DNA from 4 places in the Alishewanella sp. WH16-1 genome. Region 1 is predicted to be linked to each of the others. Evidence: predicted binding sites of a transcription regulator. Region 1 holds the regulator's gene; each other region holds the start of a gene.
The links. The regulator sigma-54, encoded in region 1, starts transcription at its own class of promoters, with help from an activator protein. The targets are predictions, from matches to a motif close to GTTGGCACGNNNNTNGNNT.
Positions count from the first base shown of each region.

Region 2: a site for sigma-54 is predicted at 2,423-2,441, ahead of flgA (flagellar basal body P-ring formation chaperone FlgA). Genes of this name have one in related genera too.
Region 3: a site for sigma-54 is predicted at 2,516-2,534, ahead of AAY72_RS05555 (PEP-CTERM sorting domain-containing protein). Genes of this name have one in related genera too.
Region 4: a site for sigma-54 is predicted at 2,275-2,293, ahead of AAY72_RS03390 (DUF2726 domain-containing protein). Genes of this name have one in related genera too.

Region 1 is NZ_LCWL01000077.1:56,290-60,775, reverse strand. It holds gene lptA (lipopolysaccharide transport periplasmic protein LptA) at 1-446, shown strand, start outside; gene lptB (LPS export ABC transporter ATP-binding protein) at 443-1,165, shown strand; gene AAY72_RS07090 (RNA polymerase factor sigma-54) at 1,214-2,716, shown strand; gene hpf (ribosome hibernation promoting factor) at 2,742-3,029, shown strand; gene ptsN (PTS IIA-like nitrogen regulatory protein PtsN) at 3,031-3,504, shown strand; gene rapZ (RNase adapter RapZ) at 3,501-4,358, shown strand; gene AAY72_RS07070 (HPr family phosphocarrier protein) at 4,348-4,486, shown strand, end outside.
Region 2 is NZ_LCWL01000009.1:87,017-91,502, reverse strand. It holds gene AAY72_RS01430 (flagellar assembly protein T N-terminal domain-containing protein) at 1-88, opposite strand, end outside; gene AAY72_RS01425 (LPP20 family lipoprotein) at 308-766, shown strand; gene flgN (flagellar export chaperone FlgN) at 797-1,231, opposite strand; gene flgM (flagellar biosynthesis anti-sigma factor FlgM) at 1,228-1,548, opposite strand; gene flgA (flagellar basal body P-ring formation chaperone FlgA) at 1,626-2,336, opposite strand; gene AAY72_RS01405 (chemotaxis protein CheV) at 2,463-3,392, shown strand; gene AAY72_RS01400 (protein-glutamate O-methyltransferase CheR) at 3,409-4,242, shown strand; gene flgB (flagellar basal body rod protein FlgB) at 4,319-4,486, shown strand, end outside.
Region 3 is NZ_LCWL01000059.1:12,461-16,946, forward strand. It holds gene prsT (XrtA/PEP-CTERM system TPR-repeat protein PrsT) at 1-2,396, shown strand, start outside; gene AAY72_RS05555 (PEP-CTERM sorting domain-containing protein) at 2,580-3,386, shown strand; gene AAY72_RS05560 (PEP-CTERM sorting domain-containing protein) at 3,744-4,486, shown strand, end outside.
Region 4 is NZ_LCWL01000029.1:38,699-43,184, reverse strand. It holds gene AAY72_RS03400 (PAS domain-containing methyl-accepting chemotaxis protein) at 1-1,151, shown strand, start outside; gene AAY72_RS03395 (hypothetical protein) at 1,204-1,398, opposite strand; gene AAY72_RS03390 (DUF2726 domain-containing protein) at 1,556-2,215, opposite strand; gene aceB (malate synthase A) at 2,418-4,022, shown strand; gene AAY72_RS03380 (LysR family transcriptional regulator) at 4,103-4,486, opposite strand, start outside.

The DNA of each region.
Region 1 (4,486 bases):
GCACCCTGGCGGCTAAACCTGATCATCAGTTGCCGATTTCGATTAACGCCGACAATACCCAGGCTTCTATTCGCGATAATACGGCGGTTTATGTTGATAATGTCGAAGTCAAGCAAGGCAGTTTGCTCATTAAGGCGGATCGTCTGGAAATTAATGCCAGTGCCGGTAAAGGCCAGGAAATCTTTATTTTCAGCGGCACCCCTGTAACCTATTCACAACTGCTAGACGGCGAACGTCCCGTCACTGCTCAGGCGAATGAAATTCGCTATGACATTGCCAGTCGTACCCTCACCTTAACGACCGACGCCGAGTTAACCCAAAGCGGCTCCTTGGTGCGGGGCGATATTATCCGTTACAACCTGGAGCGCCAGGAACTAACGGCCGGCAGCGAGCAAAACCGCCGCGTCACGACCATTTTTACGCCGGAAACCAAGGAAAATCCATGAAGTTAGTGGTAGCGCATCTGGCGAAAAGTTATAAAGGCCGCCAGGTAGTAAAAGATGTCAGTCTGGAAGTGAATGCCGGCCAGATCGTTGGCTTACTCGGTCCGAATGGCGCAGGTAAAACCACCACCTTTTATATGATTGTCGGCCTAGTCCCGTCCGATAAAGGGCAAATCACCCTCAATGATCAGGACATTACCTTCGCCCCTATTCATCAGCGCGCCAGAGCCGGTATCGGTTATTTACCGCAGGAGAGCTCGATTTTTCGCAAGCTAACGGTCTATGACAACCTGTTAGCGATACTGCAAACCCGCAAAGACCTGAGCAGCCAACAACGTGAAGACATTGCCGACGAACTGCTGGAAGAGTTTCATATTGGCCATATCAAGCACAGCTTAGGGATGGCCTTATCGGGTGGTGAGCGGCGCCGGGTTGAGATTGCCCGCGCCCTGGCCGCCAACCCGGCTTTTATTCTGCTGGATGAGCCCTTTGCCGGTGTTGACCCGATTTCCGTGTTAGATATCAAAAAGATTATCCAGCATCTGTGTCAGCGCGGGATCGGTGTCTTGATCACCGATCATAACGTCAGGGAAACCCTTGATGTCTGCGAAATTGCCTACATTGTCAGTCATGGCGAGTTAATTGCGGCTGGCTCGCCGCAAGACGTGCTGGCGAATCAACAGGTCCGCGATGTATACCTTGGTGAGCAATTCAGGCTATAGTAAGGGCGTCGGACAACAGTCATATATTCAGGAGAGAATCAGACTTACATGAAGCCGTCTTTACAACTGCGCCTAGGCCAACAGCTGACTATGACACCCCAGCTGCAGCAGGCGATCCGTTTACTACAGCTATCAACTATAGAACTACAGCAGGAAGTTCAGGAAGCTCTGGACGCTAACCCTTTGCTGGAAGGCGATGACGACTATAGCACTGAACATTCAGATACGGATCTGAGTCTGGCAAACCTGAACCGCGATACGCCGGCGACAGACAGTGCCAGCGATGATAACGACGACTTCACTGATTATACCGACCATTCAGAGCGCGACAGCAGCGAGGCAATGACCGAACAGAACATTCAGGACGATCTGCCGCTTGATAACAATTGGGATGATTTAGTCAGCGCTGCGCCGGTAACCAGTGGAGCCCTACCCGATGACGATATGGTTTATCAGGGAGAAACCACCGAGACCTTACAAGACTACTTACGCTGGCAAATGGAACTGACCCCCTTTTCTGCAACTGACCGCGCTATCGCCGAAATTATTATTGAAGCGGTGGATGAAACGGGTTTGCTCACTATCAGCTGCGAAGACATTCTCGAGTCTTTGCAGTTGCCCGATGTGGAAGCCGATGAAGTCGAGGCCGTATTAAAGCGGATCCAGCTATTCGACCCGGTTGGTGTCGCCGCACGCTCAGTGCAAGAGTGTTTGTTAGTGCAGTTGCGGCAGTTTGATCCTGCGACGCCCTACTTAAATGATGCAAAACAAATAATCAGCGAATATACCGACTTTTTAGCTAACCGGGACTTTCGTTCTCTGATGCGGGTGACTAAACTCAAAGAAGAAGAACTGAAGGAAGTGATGCGTTTGATCCACAGCTTAAACCCAAGACCGGGTGCGGATGTGATCAGGCAAGAGCAGCAGTACATTATTCCTGATGTTGTAGTGAGTAAAGTCAAAGGTCGCTGGCAGGTAGAATTGAACCCGGACGCTATGCCTAAGGTTAGGATTAATCAGCAATATGCGGCCTTATCCAGAACGGCACGTAACAGTGCGGATAGCCAGTTTATCCGCTCACATCTGCAGGAAGCGAAATGGTTTCTAAAAAGTTTAGAAAGCCGCAACGAAACCCTGTTAAAAGTGGCCAGCTGTATAGTGCAGCAGCAACAGGCTTTTTTTGAACACGGCGAAGAAGCCATGAAGCCAATGGTACTGAATGATGTGGCCGAGATGGTCAGTATGCATGAATCAACGATTTCCAGGGTGACAACCCAAAAGTATATGCATACACCGCGCGGAATTTTTGAACTTAAGTTCTTTTTCTCCAGTCATGTTAGTACAGAGAGTGGTGGTGAATGCTCCTCCACAGCAATTCGCGCTTTTATCAAAAAACTGGTGGCTGCGGAAAATCCCGCTAAGCCATTAAGTGATAGCAGGATGGCAGAAATTTTGTCTGATCAGGGTATTAACGTTGCGCGGCGTACCATCGCCAAGTACCGCGAATCCCTGTTTATCCCGCCATCCAATCAACGAAAGACCCTGCTGTAAGTGTCTTAACAAGAAGGAAGAGTCTATGCAAATCAACCTAACTGGCCGTCACGTAGAAATTACCGACTCTCTGAGAGAATATGTAGACAGTAAATTTGCTAAACTGGAGCGCCATTTTGAAAACATCAATAATGTGCACGTAGTCCTGAATGTCGAAAAGCTAAAACAAATTGCTGAAGCCAAAATCCATCTGAATGGTGGTGAAGTTTTTGCCGTCTCTGAAGACGAAAATATGTACGCCGCCATTGACCAGTTAATTGATAAGCTGGACAGGCAAGTGATCAAACATAAAGAAAAGTTGTCACGACACTAAGATGATTAATTTAAGCGCTATGTTAGCGGAGAACTGCACGAAAAGTGCAGTTCTTTTTAACAGTAAAAAACGAATCCTCGAATATATCGCCGAACTGGCCCACCAGCAAATACCCGAAATGTCTGAATACAGCATTCTGGAAGCGCTGATGACCCGCGAAAAGCTGGGCTCAACCGGTATTGGCGGCGGTATTGCGATCCCGCATGGTAAACTGGAGTGTGTGACTTCGCCCATTCTGGTGTTTGTTGTCAGTCAGGATCCTATCCCCTTCGATGCCATTGATAACCAGGGTGTTGATATTTTCTGCGCTATCCTGATCCCGAAAGATCAGTGTCAGGCACATTTAACCACGCTATCGGGCATTGCCAAACTGCTTAGCCAGAAAGAGCTAACCAAGAAAATCCGGCACGCCGGCTCAGATCAGCAACTGTACCAGTTATTGGTGGAATCCAGTCAGCTGGCAGGTGACAAATGAAATTACTGGTAGTCAGCGGCCGCTCAGGCTCAGGTAAATCCGTCGCATTACGGGTGATGGAAGATCTGGGCTACTACTGCGTAGATAATATTCCGGTGAATTTGCTGCCCACCCTGGCTAATGCGGTAATGGATCAGTATGAGCGGGTTGCAGTTAGCATCGATGTGCGCAATTTACCGACCGAGCCGGAAGAACTGGCAGAAATTCTGTCCTATTTACCGCGTAAACTCGAACTGACTATTCTATACCTGGATGCTGACCACACCACGCTGATTAAGCGTTTTAGTGAAACCCGGCGTCTACACCCACTTTCCCATCAAGCCATGTCGCTGGACGAAGCGATTTCGCGGGAACAGCAATTGCTGGATCCCATCTCCAGCCGCGCCGATCTGTATATTGATACCACCGAACTCAATATTCATCAGTTAGCGGAATTATTACGCGAACGGATCCTCGGCCAGAAAACCGGCCGGCTGGTGATGTTGTTTGAATCCTTTGGTTTTAAATACGGTATTCCGAAAGAGGCCGATTATGTCTTTGATGCCCGTTTCTTACCCAATCCGCATTGGGAACCGGCGCTAAAGCCGCTTACCGGCCTGGATCAACCGGTAAAAGATTATCTGGCTTCAGAACCAATAGTTGGTAAATACATCTGGCAAATTAATAGCTTTATCAGTAGCTGGTTACCACATCTCGAGCGCAACAATCGCAGTTATCTGACCATTGCCATTGGCTGCACCGGTGGCCAGCATCGTTCGGTTTATATCGCAGAATCTCTGGCAGAAAGTTACCGCAGCCAGCGCGAGGACGTGCAAATTCGCCATCGGGAGTTAACACGTCACCATGGCCGCTAAACTCAGCACACAGGTTACTATTATCAATCAACTCGGCCTGCATGCGCGGGCTGCGACTAAGCTGGTGCAGCTCTGTCAGCGCTATCAGGCGAAAGTCGAATTGGTGCAGGATGACGGTAAAACGGCAG
Region 2 (4,486 bases), on a different contig from region 1:
ACCAGTTGGCAGCCGCGCTGGCGCTGTAAAGAGATAAACTAAACAACAAAAAGCCAACAGGGCGCAGCGCGCGAAGTGTATTTCTCATATTCAAACCTTTTAGGAACCCGACAGCAGCTGTTATAACCTTGACGGTGATACCGAACTTAAGTGGATATAGCAAACTTTATGCCGTCATAACGAAGGTTATGGCATTTATTTTGCTTTACTGAAAGACAACAACATTAACTGGCTGGCTGCGCTGCTGGTTTTCAAGCTTAGCCAGCAGCGTGTTAAATAGCGATTTCGACTGACAAGAGTGAGCAAAATGAAAAATGCAGGCTTGGCTTTTATCTGTAGCGCCCTGTTAGCGGGCTGTAGTCAACTGGCTGATCGGCATATTGAGTATCAGCAGGAGGTTCCGCTGAGCTTTCCGGTAATCACAGCCTTAGGTGCTGCACCCATTTCCGCACAGCAAGGCAATGATGCGACACAGCGGATGTTATTAGCGATGCGCGCGTCTAAATTAGAAGCCTACCGAGAGTTAGCTGAGCGGGTATATGGTCAAAGAATTGACAGCCAGAATACAGTTAGTGCGATGGTGGCACAAAGCGATGTGCTGGAAGCTTCAGTACAAGGCGTGATCCGTGGTGCCCGGGTTGTGAAAACCTATGCAGTGGATGATACCTACATCACGGAACTGGAGCTGAATTTCGCCGAGGTTTACGCAACATTACAACATACTCAGCCAAAACAAAGTATTCGTAGTGTGCGGTATCTATGGTGAAATTCTGAAGACTAATGCTAATTGACCGGCTCAGGCTTTAATGCCGGGGCCTTTGTTATCGACCGCTGGTTGGCCCTTGCTGGTATAAGTTAAGCCTGATTTACCCTGCGCCCCTAATAACTCATTCTTAAGCCGCTGCAACGTTAGCTGGCTTTGCTCGACGACTTGCTGATTAACCTGGGTTTGCTGTTTACAGGCAGCCAGTGTCTTGTCCATTTGTGTCACTTGTTCAATAAACCAGTCTTGGCTTCTGAAGCTCGCTAACTCAGGGAATTGTGCCAGCGTTTGATCAAGGGTGGCAATTTTTTGCAGCAAGTCACTTTTTTGCTCTACCAGTAAGTCGAGTTGCGCGGCATCACGTTGGGTTAGGGCAGTTAACTCATTCGATAATAACAGCAAAAGCGCATCCAATTGCGCTTGTTGCTGATTTAACAAGGTGATAATGGTATCTGGCTGTTGACTCATTTGCGGTCGAATAAATCGCCTTCAAATTGCATGATGCGTTTGGCCAGCATCTCAACATTAATCTTGTATTTACCTTCCGCAATAGCTTGCTTAATTTTGTCGACACGCTCTTGGTCGATACCACTGCTATTGGCTGCCTTTTCCTGTAATTTAGAAAACTGCTGCGCTTGCGGGGTAATTGATACTGAATCCTGCTTTTGCGTTGCCTGACTGGACGCATTTTGCTGCACAGTAGTTTGCTGGCGCTGTACCAGTTGGTCAGTTTTGTCTGCCTTTACTTGCGGAGTATTCTGCAAGTTATTGATATTAATTGCCATAATAGAACCTCATCACCTTAAACACAGTCCTTATGCTCAGGTTAACGGCTGCACTTAATAAAACTTTAGCTTTTTTTCTAAAATTTTATCCGGACTTGATTTACGCCAACGACCTCGGAACTGATGTTGCGGCCAGACTGCTGGTTTTTAACCTGAACGGTGTCACCCAAACTGCCGTCTTGCTGCGCAACGCCTGTGGTACTGACTGCTAAACCACCTTGGCTAATTTGTATTGTAACAATATCGCCACGGCAAACAAGACATAAGTCTTGTAAACTAATTATCTGCCCGACACTTAAACTGCGTTTGTTACGGCTGCCAACGATAAGCGCAGGCTCTTGCACAATAGCGCCTCGCACTAATCGCCGCTCACGACGTTGTATTTCCAGCATATCGGCAGTAAGAGCGGTTCCTGGAGCGATATTTTGCCTGCTGACCACCAGCTCCAGCCATTCGGTCAGGCGTGCCGGAATAAATAGCTGCCAAACTAACGGCGCATTGCAACTCACCTGCACCGTGGTTTGCCGGGGATTATAGTTTGCCGGCAGACTGAACTCAGGCGCATGCGCACAGCTTTTGTTACCAATCCGGTTATCCAGCGCCGTTAGTTGCACTTCCGTATCGGTGTCAGCGGTCGCAAATTGCTGATTGACCCAGACCTCGGCTAATTCGGTTAATTGCGCTGGCGTATAGCTCTGGTTATCGTCGGCGTGTACTTTAAGCAGACAAAGCCACAGCAATGATGCTGTAAAGAGGGCTTGGCAGATAAAATTTTCGTACTTTTTCATATAGTTTGGCTATGCTTTACAGATAAAGGGTTATAACATGACCGCCAAGTACGGCTTAGTCATTTTTCTGTCACTGCTAGCCAATTATGCAAGTACCGCGCCCATTAGCAGATAAAGGAGCCATTGATGTCTAGTATCCTAGATTCCGTTAACCAACGCACGCAGCTGGTTGGGCAAAACCGCCTTGAGCTACTGTTGTTTAAACTCAATGGTCGGCAACGGTATGGCATCAATGTGTTTAAGGTGCGAGAGGTGCTGCAGTGCCCGCAATTAACTGCGATGCCGAAGCGGAATAAATTTGTACGCGGTATTGCCCATATCCGTGGTCAAACCATTTCTGTTATCGATTTAAGCCTTGCCACTGGCGGCAAGCCGATTGCCGATTTGTCGACGGCCTTTATTATTATCTCTGAGTATAACCGCTCAGTGCAGGGCTTCCTGGTAAGTGGGGTTGAACGGATTGTCAATATTAATTGGGAGGCGATTATGCCGCCACCCAAAGGCACCAGCGGCAAACAAAGTTATCTGACGGCGGTAACGGAAATTGACAAAGAATTGGTCGAGATCCTGGATGTGGAGAAAATTCTGGAAGAGATTTCTCCTTCGCCAACGATGATCCGGGATGAAGCCCTAACCAAGAGTATTACAACAGATTTGGGTAACCGCTTAATTCTGATTGCCGATGACTCTGCCGTAGCGCGCAATCAGGTAAAACGGGCGCTGGAACCGCTGGGCGTGCAAATGCATTTGGTAAATAATGGCCGGGAAGCCTTAACCTATTTACAACAGCTAGCGAAAGACTGTCAGACCTCGATCACGGAAAAAGTAGGGTTATTGATTTCCGATATCGAAATGCCAGAGATGGATGGCTACACTCTGACAGCAGAAGTCAAAGCCGATCCGAAACTGCGCAAATTACACGTGATTCTGCATACTTCATTAAGCGGGGTCTTTAATCAGCAGATGGTACAAAAAGTTGGTGCTGAGGATTTTATTGCCAAATTTAATCCTGATGAGCTGGCACAGTCAGTACAAAAGTGGTTACACACTGATTAAGCACTGAGGACCTTCGGTGACAGATAAGCAATTACAAGAAAGTGAATACCGCCAGTTCCGTGATTTTTTGGAGCAGCAGTGCGGTATTGTGCTGGGTGAGAACAAACAGTATCTGGTAAAGAGCCGGCTTGGGCCCTTAATGCAGCGTTTTAGTATTGCTACCTTGTCTGAGTTGCTCACCAAAACCATGAATCCGTTTGAGCGGCAATTACGCTCAGCCGTTATTGACGCCATGACTACTAACGAAACACTCTGGTTTCGGGATACTTATCCCTACGAGCTGTTAAAGAGCCAAATTTTTCCGGAGCTGGAAAAAACTTGCCGCAGCGTCAAAATTTGGTCAGCTGCCAGTTCGTCAGGGCAAGAGCCTTATTCTATCTCCATGACTGCCTTGGAGTACCAACAAGGTCGGCCAAGCGCCTTTGCTGGTGGCGTCAGTATTCTTGGTACCGATATTTCCAATACTATGCTGGAACATTGCCAGCGAGCCGAGTATGACGGTTTAGCCTTAGCCCGGGGCTTGTCGCCAGAGCGGCGTAGTCGTTTTTTTGAAGATAGCGGCAAGGGGATGATGCGGGTAAAAGAGCAGGTTCGTAAAAACGTCAGTTTTCGCCACCTAAACCTACTCGACTCTTATACCTTGTTAGGAAAGTTCGATATTATCTTTTGCCGTAACGTGTTGATTTATTTCTCTCCCGAAGTAAAAACCAAGATCATCCGCCAGTTTGCGCAGGCTTTAAACAGCCGGGGCTATTTAATTCTGGGCGCTTCCGAGTCACTGTCTAGTCTGAATGAAGACTTTGAGATGCTGCGCTGTAATCCCGGCATTATCTACCGCAAGAAAACCTAGCCTGATAACACTTCACTAATTTTTGGCCTGCTCTTTGCATTACCTGGTTGAGTGTTCAACTTAAGGTGGCAAAAAAATGGCTATCAGTTTTGACAAAGCATTTGGCATGCACCAGCAAGCACTGCTGATCCGTGATCGCCGTGCCCAGGTTCTGTCTGAGAATATCGCCAATGCCGATACCCCCGGCTACAAAGCCAAAGAGCTCGATTTTCAACAAGCACTGAATAATGCGCAGTCCCGTCAG
Region 3 (4,486 bases), on a different contig from region 1:
ACTCCTTACTACGTTATTTAAGTTTCTATCGGGCCCTCACTGAGATTGAGATGGGAACGGGTGAAAATGCTCTACCGAGCTTCGATAAGCTGGTTGATGCACCTGAGCCGGACTTACAACAGTTTGCGAAAGCGATGCTTCATATCAGAAATAATGCAGCCGCAGAGGCATTAACCACTTTGGAAGCTATCGATGCAAACAGTAATACCGCAGCGGAAAATTTGCTGTTCCGGGCACAATTGCAATCTTCACTCGGCAAAGAAGACGCAGCGCTGGTGCTTTACTATGACTATTTAAAACTGGTCCCTTCCGCACTTCGCAGCAGACTTAGTGTTGCGCAATTGGAACTGAAAAATCAGGAATTAGATAAAGCCAGGGCGCAACTCGAGCAAATCATGCGTTTTGCACCAGAACATGGCTTAACAAATTACCTGAGTGCTATCGTTGCTTACGAACAAAAAGACCTCAACAAAGCTAAAGAATATATTGACCGTGCTATTGCAAACCGCTTCAGCACCACTGCAAGCCGAATTTTAGCGGGGATTATTTATAACCAGTTGGGGTTAAATAGTCAGGCGCTGGCGCATTTGGCCACTGTGCAATCACAACTTGGTGTGTATCCGCCGGCACAGCGACTTTATACTGCATTACAACTGCAGGCCGGCGAGTTAACCAGCGCAGCGGGCTCGTTAAGTACTACTAATCTTACAGCTGACGATGTTAACCTTGCCGCTGCAACTGCATTCCAATTATTACGTGCAGGTGAAACTAACCTTGCCAATGACATTCTGCGACAAATGGAGGATGCCGGATTAGCTCAGGATAGCCGGGCATTAACAGCAATGGGACAACTTAAGCTTGGCATCCCTGAACAAATGACAGCGGGGATCAGGGATCTTGAACAAGCGTTACTGATAGATCCGGCCCGGCATGACGCGCGTCTGACACTTGCTGCCAGTTATATTCGCCAACAACAATATGATAAGGCGTCAGCGCTGGCTGATGAATGGTTAAAACAACCTGAAACCGCAAATACCGGTTATAACCTTAAAGCCTTAACTGCGATGCTGTCAGCCAATTTTGCCGAGGCAGAGAAGTTCCTTAATGAAGCAGAGCAGGCGGACGCAAAAAATGCGTTCACTCAGTATTTGTTGGCTGCCGTGGCGCAACAACAAGAACAACCCGACCAAGCAATAGCCTTATTGCAAAAAGCGGTGAATTTGCAGCCTGACTATGTCCCAGCATACCTTGGTTTATACGGTATTAATAAATCGCTGAACAAAGAAACGTCACCCATTATTGCTCAGATCCAGGCAGCGCAACAAAAAGCACCGGATAATCAAGGCCTACTGGGCTTGTTACTTACTATCTATCAACAGGAACAACAGTTTGATGCCATAGTTGCTTTGTTGGAACCAAAACTTAGCGATAACACGGGTTTTCCGATTACAGGTTATCCGGTGCTGGCAAACGCCTATGTCAATCAACAAAAACTACCACAGGCACTTGCAGTTACAGAGCGTTGGTTTAAACAGGATGAGCGAAATCAACAAGCCGCTCTGGCATATGCGAATATTCTTGCGTTGAATAAGCGAATGAAAGAGGCCTTAGCTGTTGTTGATAATTTGCGGAAACGGTTACCAAACGACACCAACATTAAATTAGTGCAACTAGCCTTACTTAATGACTCTGAAGACTATCCAGCAGCTCTTGCTGTTCTGGAACAGTTACCAAAAGAGATTAGCAGCCAACCCCAAATGCTATTCCATAAAGGCAGAATGCAGCTGCTGGCAGGTCAACTAGCCCCTGGATTAAAAACACTGCAAGATTCCTACAATGCCGTTCCAGACTCTTTAACTGCTATTGCCATCGCAGAAGCTTATGCAAAAGATGTCTCATATCGACGTGCCGTGCGCTTTCTTGAAGAACACCTGGAAAAATACGGTAAAACGGATACTCGGCTCTATAGTTTTTATGGCAGTTTATTAATTCAGGATGACCTTGAAAAAGCAAGACAGATATATCAAGAGATTTATGAAAGTGATCCTGAAAACCCATTGATATTAAATAATTATGCCTGGGTACTGGCCGCGACGGGCGCGGCGAAAGAAGCGCAACCTTTTGTCGAGAAAGCGTTAAAAACACTTCCACAACACCCTGATATTCTCGATACTTACGGTAAGATTTTAAAGCTTCAAGGAATGCACAAAGAAGCTATTGCTCAATTTGAAAAGTCCTTGTCGATAAGGCCAAGCCATACTGAAGTACTGCTTAACTATGCCGACTCACTGATTCAAAACGGAGATAAAGCAAAAGCACGAGATGTGCTCGGTAAAGTTAAAGCTGAGACAGCGGAACATCAACAGCGACAACAACAACTCACAGCTGCGCTATGATTACGTATCTAATTTGTAAACTGACAGCCTCGGCTGTCAGTTTTTTTTACAAAAAATCAATCCAACTGAGAACAAAAAAATAAAATCAATTAAAAACAACTACTTAAAAACAATTAAAAGTTGGCACAATTCAAGCATATACTTTGAAGGCATATAGATAAATAAGTGATCAAGGAGTTGGATATGAAAATTTTTAAACGTATTACTGCCGCAGCTGCGCTAATTTTTGCAAGTTGCAGTCTAAGTGCTGCTCCTATTACTGTTGGCGGAGTAACGTGGGATCCGGATTGGTCTGACGGTGGATTAGAAGATTTTCTGCTGAAGTATCAGATCAGTCAGTGGTACTCTGCTAACAATGTTGCGAACAATAGCCTGGCGCAAATGCAAAACTCATACAATACTGCAGTTGGTATTAACACTGTTCTCGGCTCAATTAATCCTCTCGCAACTGGGTCAACAGGATTATTTCTCGCAGGTACAGGCATTGTAAACTGGATAAATGGAAGCAGCAGTTTTTGCGGAACATCTTGTCAGTTAACCATTGCATTTGGTGGAATTGAATTGAACAAAAACAGTACGTTCAACACCACTAATGCATGGTTAAATCTCTATGTAGATAGTACTTCACTTTACACTGATCCACTGTCTAACAGTGCGGAAATTGGTATGGCAATGGATGGTCAAATCTGGTTATCTGCAGCTGTTAATGGCTTTAGTTTAGAATCAGGTTCTGTGAGTAATGGCCAAGGTGGCGCGACGTTATTGGTAAACGGCGGTATTGCCAGGGACAATTTTCTTGCCTCACCTGCAGGCGGCATAGCTTTTCAGACTGGAACTGGTTTTTTTAACACCCTTAGTAATGCAAAATACGCTGCTGTCTCTGGTCAGGTAATATCAACAACTATTCCAGAACCGTCAAGCATTGCTATTCTCGGGCTAGGATTACTTGGGTTAGTTGGTGGTCGCAAATTTGCAAAACGTTGTAATTAAAAAACAATTTAATCCAATCTAATATGATAAATACCCACCACATTTGTGGGGGTATTTTTTTATCATTTTAATTTGAACGTTATTCCTGAACGAGAATGACGACAGTCAGAACCGACCTTGCACTGATAACTTTTCGTGGTCCAGCCAAAGACACTCTTAACACAAAATCCTTGACCAAGATAACCCCGACCTATGCTTACCAGCAATAGGACTTAATGTGTCAGAATAGTTTACACACCGCACATATCCCTCAAAAAAAGTGTTCATTTTATAAGAAATAACAAATAGTTATATATCTGGCACCCTATATGCAGTGACTACATGTCGTATATTAAGTCGAAACACAGGAGTGTATATATGAAAGCCAAGTTAATACTTATAAGTTTATCGATGCTTGCTGCTACACAAGCCACCGCTGCTGTAATTACTTTTGGTGGCCAAACACCAATTGACGGCTCACAACAAACTTCAAACTTTGTGCCAAGTAGTGCCTGGATTACTCCCGGCGGCGCATCGTCAGGTGGTGCCGTTACTAACATTATTAATCCCAACTCAGGTTTTTATATCGAGACCTTTGATCGAGCAACCCAAAATCCACTTTTACCCCCGGGTGCTTACATTGACTCGGAATCAATACCAGACTGGTTAGAAATTCAGTCTGCTGGCTGTGGTGTAAATTCAGCTGGCGCGCTGAGTGTAAGCGGTATAGGTGGCATTGGTGTTCAGCAAGGCAATACACCGCAGGCTGCCCATGCTAACAGCAATACAACATGTTTTGGTTATGCACCGCATTACGATGTTAACCCGGCCATTGCGTCGATGGTTGTTGACTATACCGGTTTTATCGCCCAGCAAAGACCAGGTGACTATATCGGATATTTAGGTATCTATTACGGTAGTATTGACACCTATAACGCTCTTGAGTTTGGTAATATTGTTAATAATGTCTTTGTGCCAATTGATTTTACGTTGGAGGATGAGGTTTTTAACATTTTGACCGGCACTACCATTTTAGATTTTTTCCAACTGCAATCTGGTAACCGTGACAATTCTAACCGCTACGTTAACATTACATTTAATCAAAATGAAAACTTTACAGC
Region 4 (4,486 bases), on a different contig from region 1:
GCAAATATACCAGCCGTCATTGGCACTTTAATGCTGAAAAAGCCTTTTTAATGCTTACTGTGCTGGCACTGGTGCTGGGTTACTGGCTGCTGCCCCCGAGCGGTCTTTGTGCCTTGTTGTTACTACTATTAATCGGCCATATCGTGGTTGCCCACTTTAGCCGCAAAAGTACGCTGCATAGTTTAGAAGTTTTATTGAAGAATGCCTTTAAACATGAATTGGCGGTATTAACCTTTACTGATGATGAGCTGGATCTCGGGGCGTTGAAAGTCAGTATTATGAGTTCGGAAGCGCATCTTGGCGCAGTTCTAACACGGATTGAAGATGCAGCTAAAGCCGTTTCTCAGCAAGCAGAGCTGGGGCAGCAGCAAGCGAATGCCAGTCGACAAAAAATTCATCTGCAGCAGCAAGAAACAGATCAAACCGCCGCAGCGATGCATCAGATGACCACCACTATTAATGAAGTCTCAGGCCATGTGCAGGAAACGGCGGGCCGGGCGGAGCACGCTAACGAACTGGCCGTACTGGGGCGGGATTCAGCCCGTACTACCCGAAAAGCGATCGAGGCTTTACAGCAAACGGTTGCCGAGATCGCGAATTCGGTAACAGAGGTGTTTGAGCAAACACAGAAAATAGCCACGGTAGCGCAGATGATTGAACAAATTGCCGAGCAAACCAATTTGTTGGCACTAAATGCCGCTATTGAAGCGGCACGCGCAGGAGAGCAAGGCCGCGGCTTTGCCGTAGTAGCGGATGAAGTGCGTAACTTAGCTCAACGCACTCAAGGTTCTACTAAAGAAATTCATACGATTATCCACGAGCTGGGAAGTCGGGCACAGCATGCGGTTAAAGTGGCGGCGGCGGGGACAGAGGGCGCCGAAAGCGGTTTGCAACAAGTGCGGCAAACTGCCGAGATGTTAAACGGTATATCGGAAGCGGTGGAAGCTATTACGCAAATGGCGTTACAGATGGCGACGGCGGTAGAGCAGCAAGCCCATGTTGCTGAAAGTGTAAATCAGCAGGTGGTCAATATTGCGGATTTATCGACGCAAAGTTTGCATCAAGCCGATGCATCGGCCGCAACTACCCAACAAATGCAACGTATTGCACATGAGCTGCATGAGTTAGTCGTAAGATTTAAACGGCAATAACAAAAGGGCGGCAGCAATAACCTGAGCTATTGCTGCCGACACCAGCCGGTGATTACACCGTGATATTAATGTTCTGGCCAATATTCCCCACCGGCTGTGCCGCTGAGGTTTGCTCTACAGTTTGCATAGCACTTTGTACCAACATGTTGGTCATTTGTGCTTGCTGATTCTGTTGTTTCTTAGCCATAACAGCGCCCAACACTTCGAAAGCCTGGGCAGACGCCAGAGCGCCAACGGATTGACTCATTTTTCCTCCTGTTAGCAACACGTCATCAGCTTATCGGCCTCAGCGACAAGAACTTTAGCGAAAAAACACTATTTAAGCTTTCAGGAAAGGGTGAATGCCGCCTGTTGCAGCAGGCGGCATTCGATCTTAGCGCGGAGTGACTCATTTCTCCTGTGCGTTAAGAAGCCTGGATCAGTGCGGTCGATTGCGCTCTGATTTGGGAGTGAGACAAGGCCGGAGTTGGCGAACGGTTAACCGGCGCTGGCATTGTTGTTTTGCTTAGTTGTGGCTTTAGCGAACGAATCGGCCGGGTCGGGCCTTTTTTCACTAAGCCTTTTAACATCGGTTCGGCTTTTGGTGCTGGCTTACCTAACTTAGCCGCCAGCGCTGCTTGTAAATCCGTCACAGTATAGCCGGCTTTAATCGCAATTCGCAGATAAGGAATGCCGGCTGTCTCCAGGGCACCACTGACGAACCAGTCCGGCACAGCTTTATGCCCTTCGCGGTGTTTGGCATTGACTAAATCGATTACGGCTATGGCTTTCATCGTTTCAGGCTCACAAAGCAAAAAGTCCAGATATTTGGCATTCAGCTTGAGCAGGGTACTGCGTCTGGCTTTCTCTGTTGCGCTATCCCGCACATCTAACACATCAGCCAGTTTGACCCGGTTAATAATTTTGTAATCGGATGCTACAGCTTTCTCTAGTAAGCTTAAAAATGAACGTTCAACCGGGCTAAATAAGGCCGCTTTGGGTGCAACCTGAAAGGGGTTGCTATTGTCAATAAAACGGCTGGCGACCAGGGCAACCAGCACCACCAGCAAAACTAATAACAGCATGACAAATTCCATGCATCCTCCGACGAAAAATTGACAAGACCACTAAGGTAGTAATTTCTAAGCATAAGCTGTGCCACAATTATGGTTGCTTCCGCTATTTTGATATTTTCTGTAAGAATGCTTGTCATAGTCGCCATTAATGGCTTTTATGAAGAAATCCGGCTTATAGTAACTTCATCTGAAACAGTACAGAGGCAGCAACATGACAACAGCGATTACCCGTGGCGGTTTAACCATTAAAGCGCCGATCAGCGATGCCTATCAGCAAATCCTGACTGAACCGGCCTGTCAATTTGTCAGCGAGCTGGTACAGCTATTCCGGCCCCAGTTAAAAGCCCTGTTAGCGGCGCGGGCAGAGCGGCAGGCGCAATTTGATGCCGGCGCCTTACCTGATTTTCTGCCTGAAACCCAAGCCATCCGCGACGGCGACTGGCAGGTTGCGCCTCTACCAGCCGATTTGCTGGATCGCCGGGTGGAAATTACCGGTCCGGTCGATCGCAAGATGATCATCAACGCCCTGAATGCCGATGTAAAAGTCTTTATGGCGGACTTTGAAGACTCGCAAACGCCAAGCTGGGATGGTGTGATTGAGGGCCAAATCAACCTGCGCGATGCTAACCTTGGCACTATCAGCTATACCGATCCACAAAGCGGTAAACACTATGCGTTAAAAGACGACCCGGCGTTGTTAATTGCCCGGGTCCGCGGTTTGCACTTATGGGAAAAGCATATTGAGCTGGATGGTGAGCAAATTCCGGGCAGCATTTTGGATTTTGCGCTGTATTTTTACCATAACTATCAGACCCGCCTGGCGAAAGGTACTGGCGTGTACTATTACCTGCCGAAATTACAAAGCCATCTGGAAGCGAAATGGTGGGATGATATCTTCCACTTTACCGAGCGTAAGTTCGCTGTGGCGACTGGTACCATCCGCGCCACTATCCTGATCGAAACCTTGCCAGCCGTATTCGAGATGGACGAGATCCTGTATATGATGAAAGACCATATCGCCGCACTGAACTGTGGGCGTTGGGATTACATTTTTAGCTATATCAAGACCTTAAATAACCATCCGGATCGGGTATTACCAGATCGGCAGGTCGTGACCATGAATAAGCCGTTTTTAAGTGCTTACTCGCGACTGCTGATCAAAACCTGTCATAAGCGCGGTGCGCTGGCGATGGGCGGTATGGCAGCCTTTATTCCGGCTAAGGATCCGGCGGCTAATGCTGCGATTTTAGAGCGGGTGACAGCCGATAAAACGCTGGAAGCCAGTAATGGCCATGACGGTACCTGGGTAGCCCATCCGGGGCTGGCTGCTACCGCCAATGCAGTTTTTGACCAGGTGTTAACTGGCGGCAAAACCAATCAACTGCATGTGCTGCGCGAGCAGGATGCGCCGGTCACCGCCGCCGATCTGCTGGCGCCTTGTGATGGTGAACGCACCGAACAGGGGATGCGCACCAATATCCGGGTGGCGCTGCAATATCTTGCCGCCTGGATCAGCGGCAAGGGTTGTGTGCCGATCTATGGTTTGATGGAGGATGCGGCCACGGCGGAGATTTCCAGAACCTCGATCTGGCAGTGGATCAAACATGGTAAGCAGCTGAATAATGGTCAGCTGGTCACCAAAGCATTTTTTGCTACCTTACTGGAGCAAGAAGCCGAAGTAGTGTTCGCCGAGGTCGGCGCCGAGGTCTGGCATAGCCAGAATTTTGAGCGCGCCAAAGCCTTATTGCTGGACATTACCACAGCAGATGAACTGGTGGACTTCCTGACCCTGCCAGCTTATCAACTGCTGGATTGATGTAACAAGACCTGAAAAAACCTGATGTGCAAGGCGCCCCTGTGGCGCCTTTTTCGATTTTATGTCTAATCCAGTTCAGGTCAGTTCAGTTCATCTGCCGTTTCGGTGATCAGGCGGCGAAACCAGATATGGCTGGCATCCTGATGCAGCAGAGGGCTCCAGATCATTTTCAGTTCAATTGACGGAATGGCAAAAGGTGGATCCATAATCGCCATCGTCGGATCTTTTTCGTATAAACGGGCGGCGCGGCTGGGCAGCGTCGCAATCAGGTCAATACCTACCGCCAGATGCATCGCCACATGGTAGTTACGGGTAAAGACGGTGATATTGCGTTGTTTGCCCAGTTTGGCCAGGGCTTCGTCTACCCAGCCGAGCTTTTGCACGTCTTTCGGATCCATACCGACACCGACACCAAAGCCGGTTTTACTGACCCAGATATGTTGCGCTTTCAGATAGCTATCCAG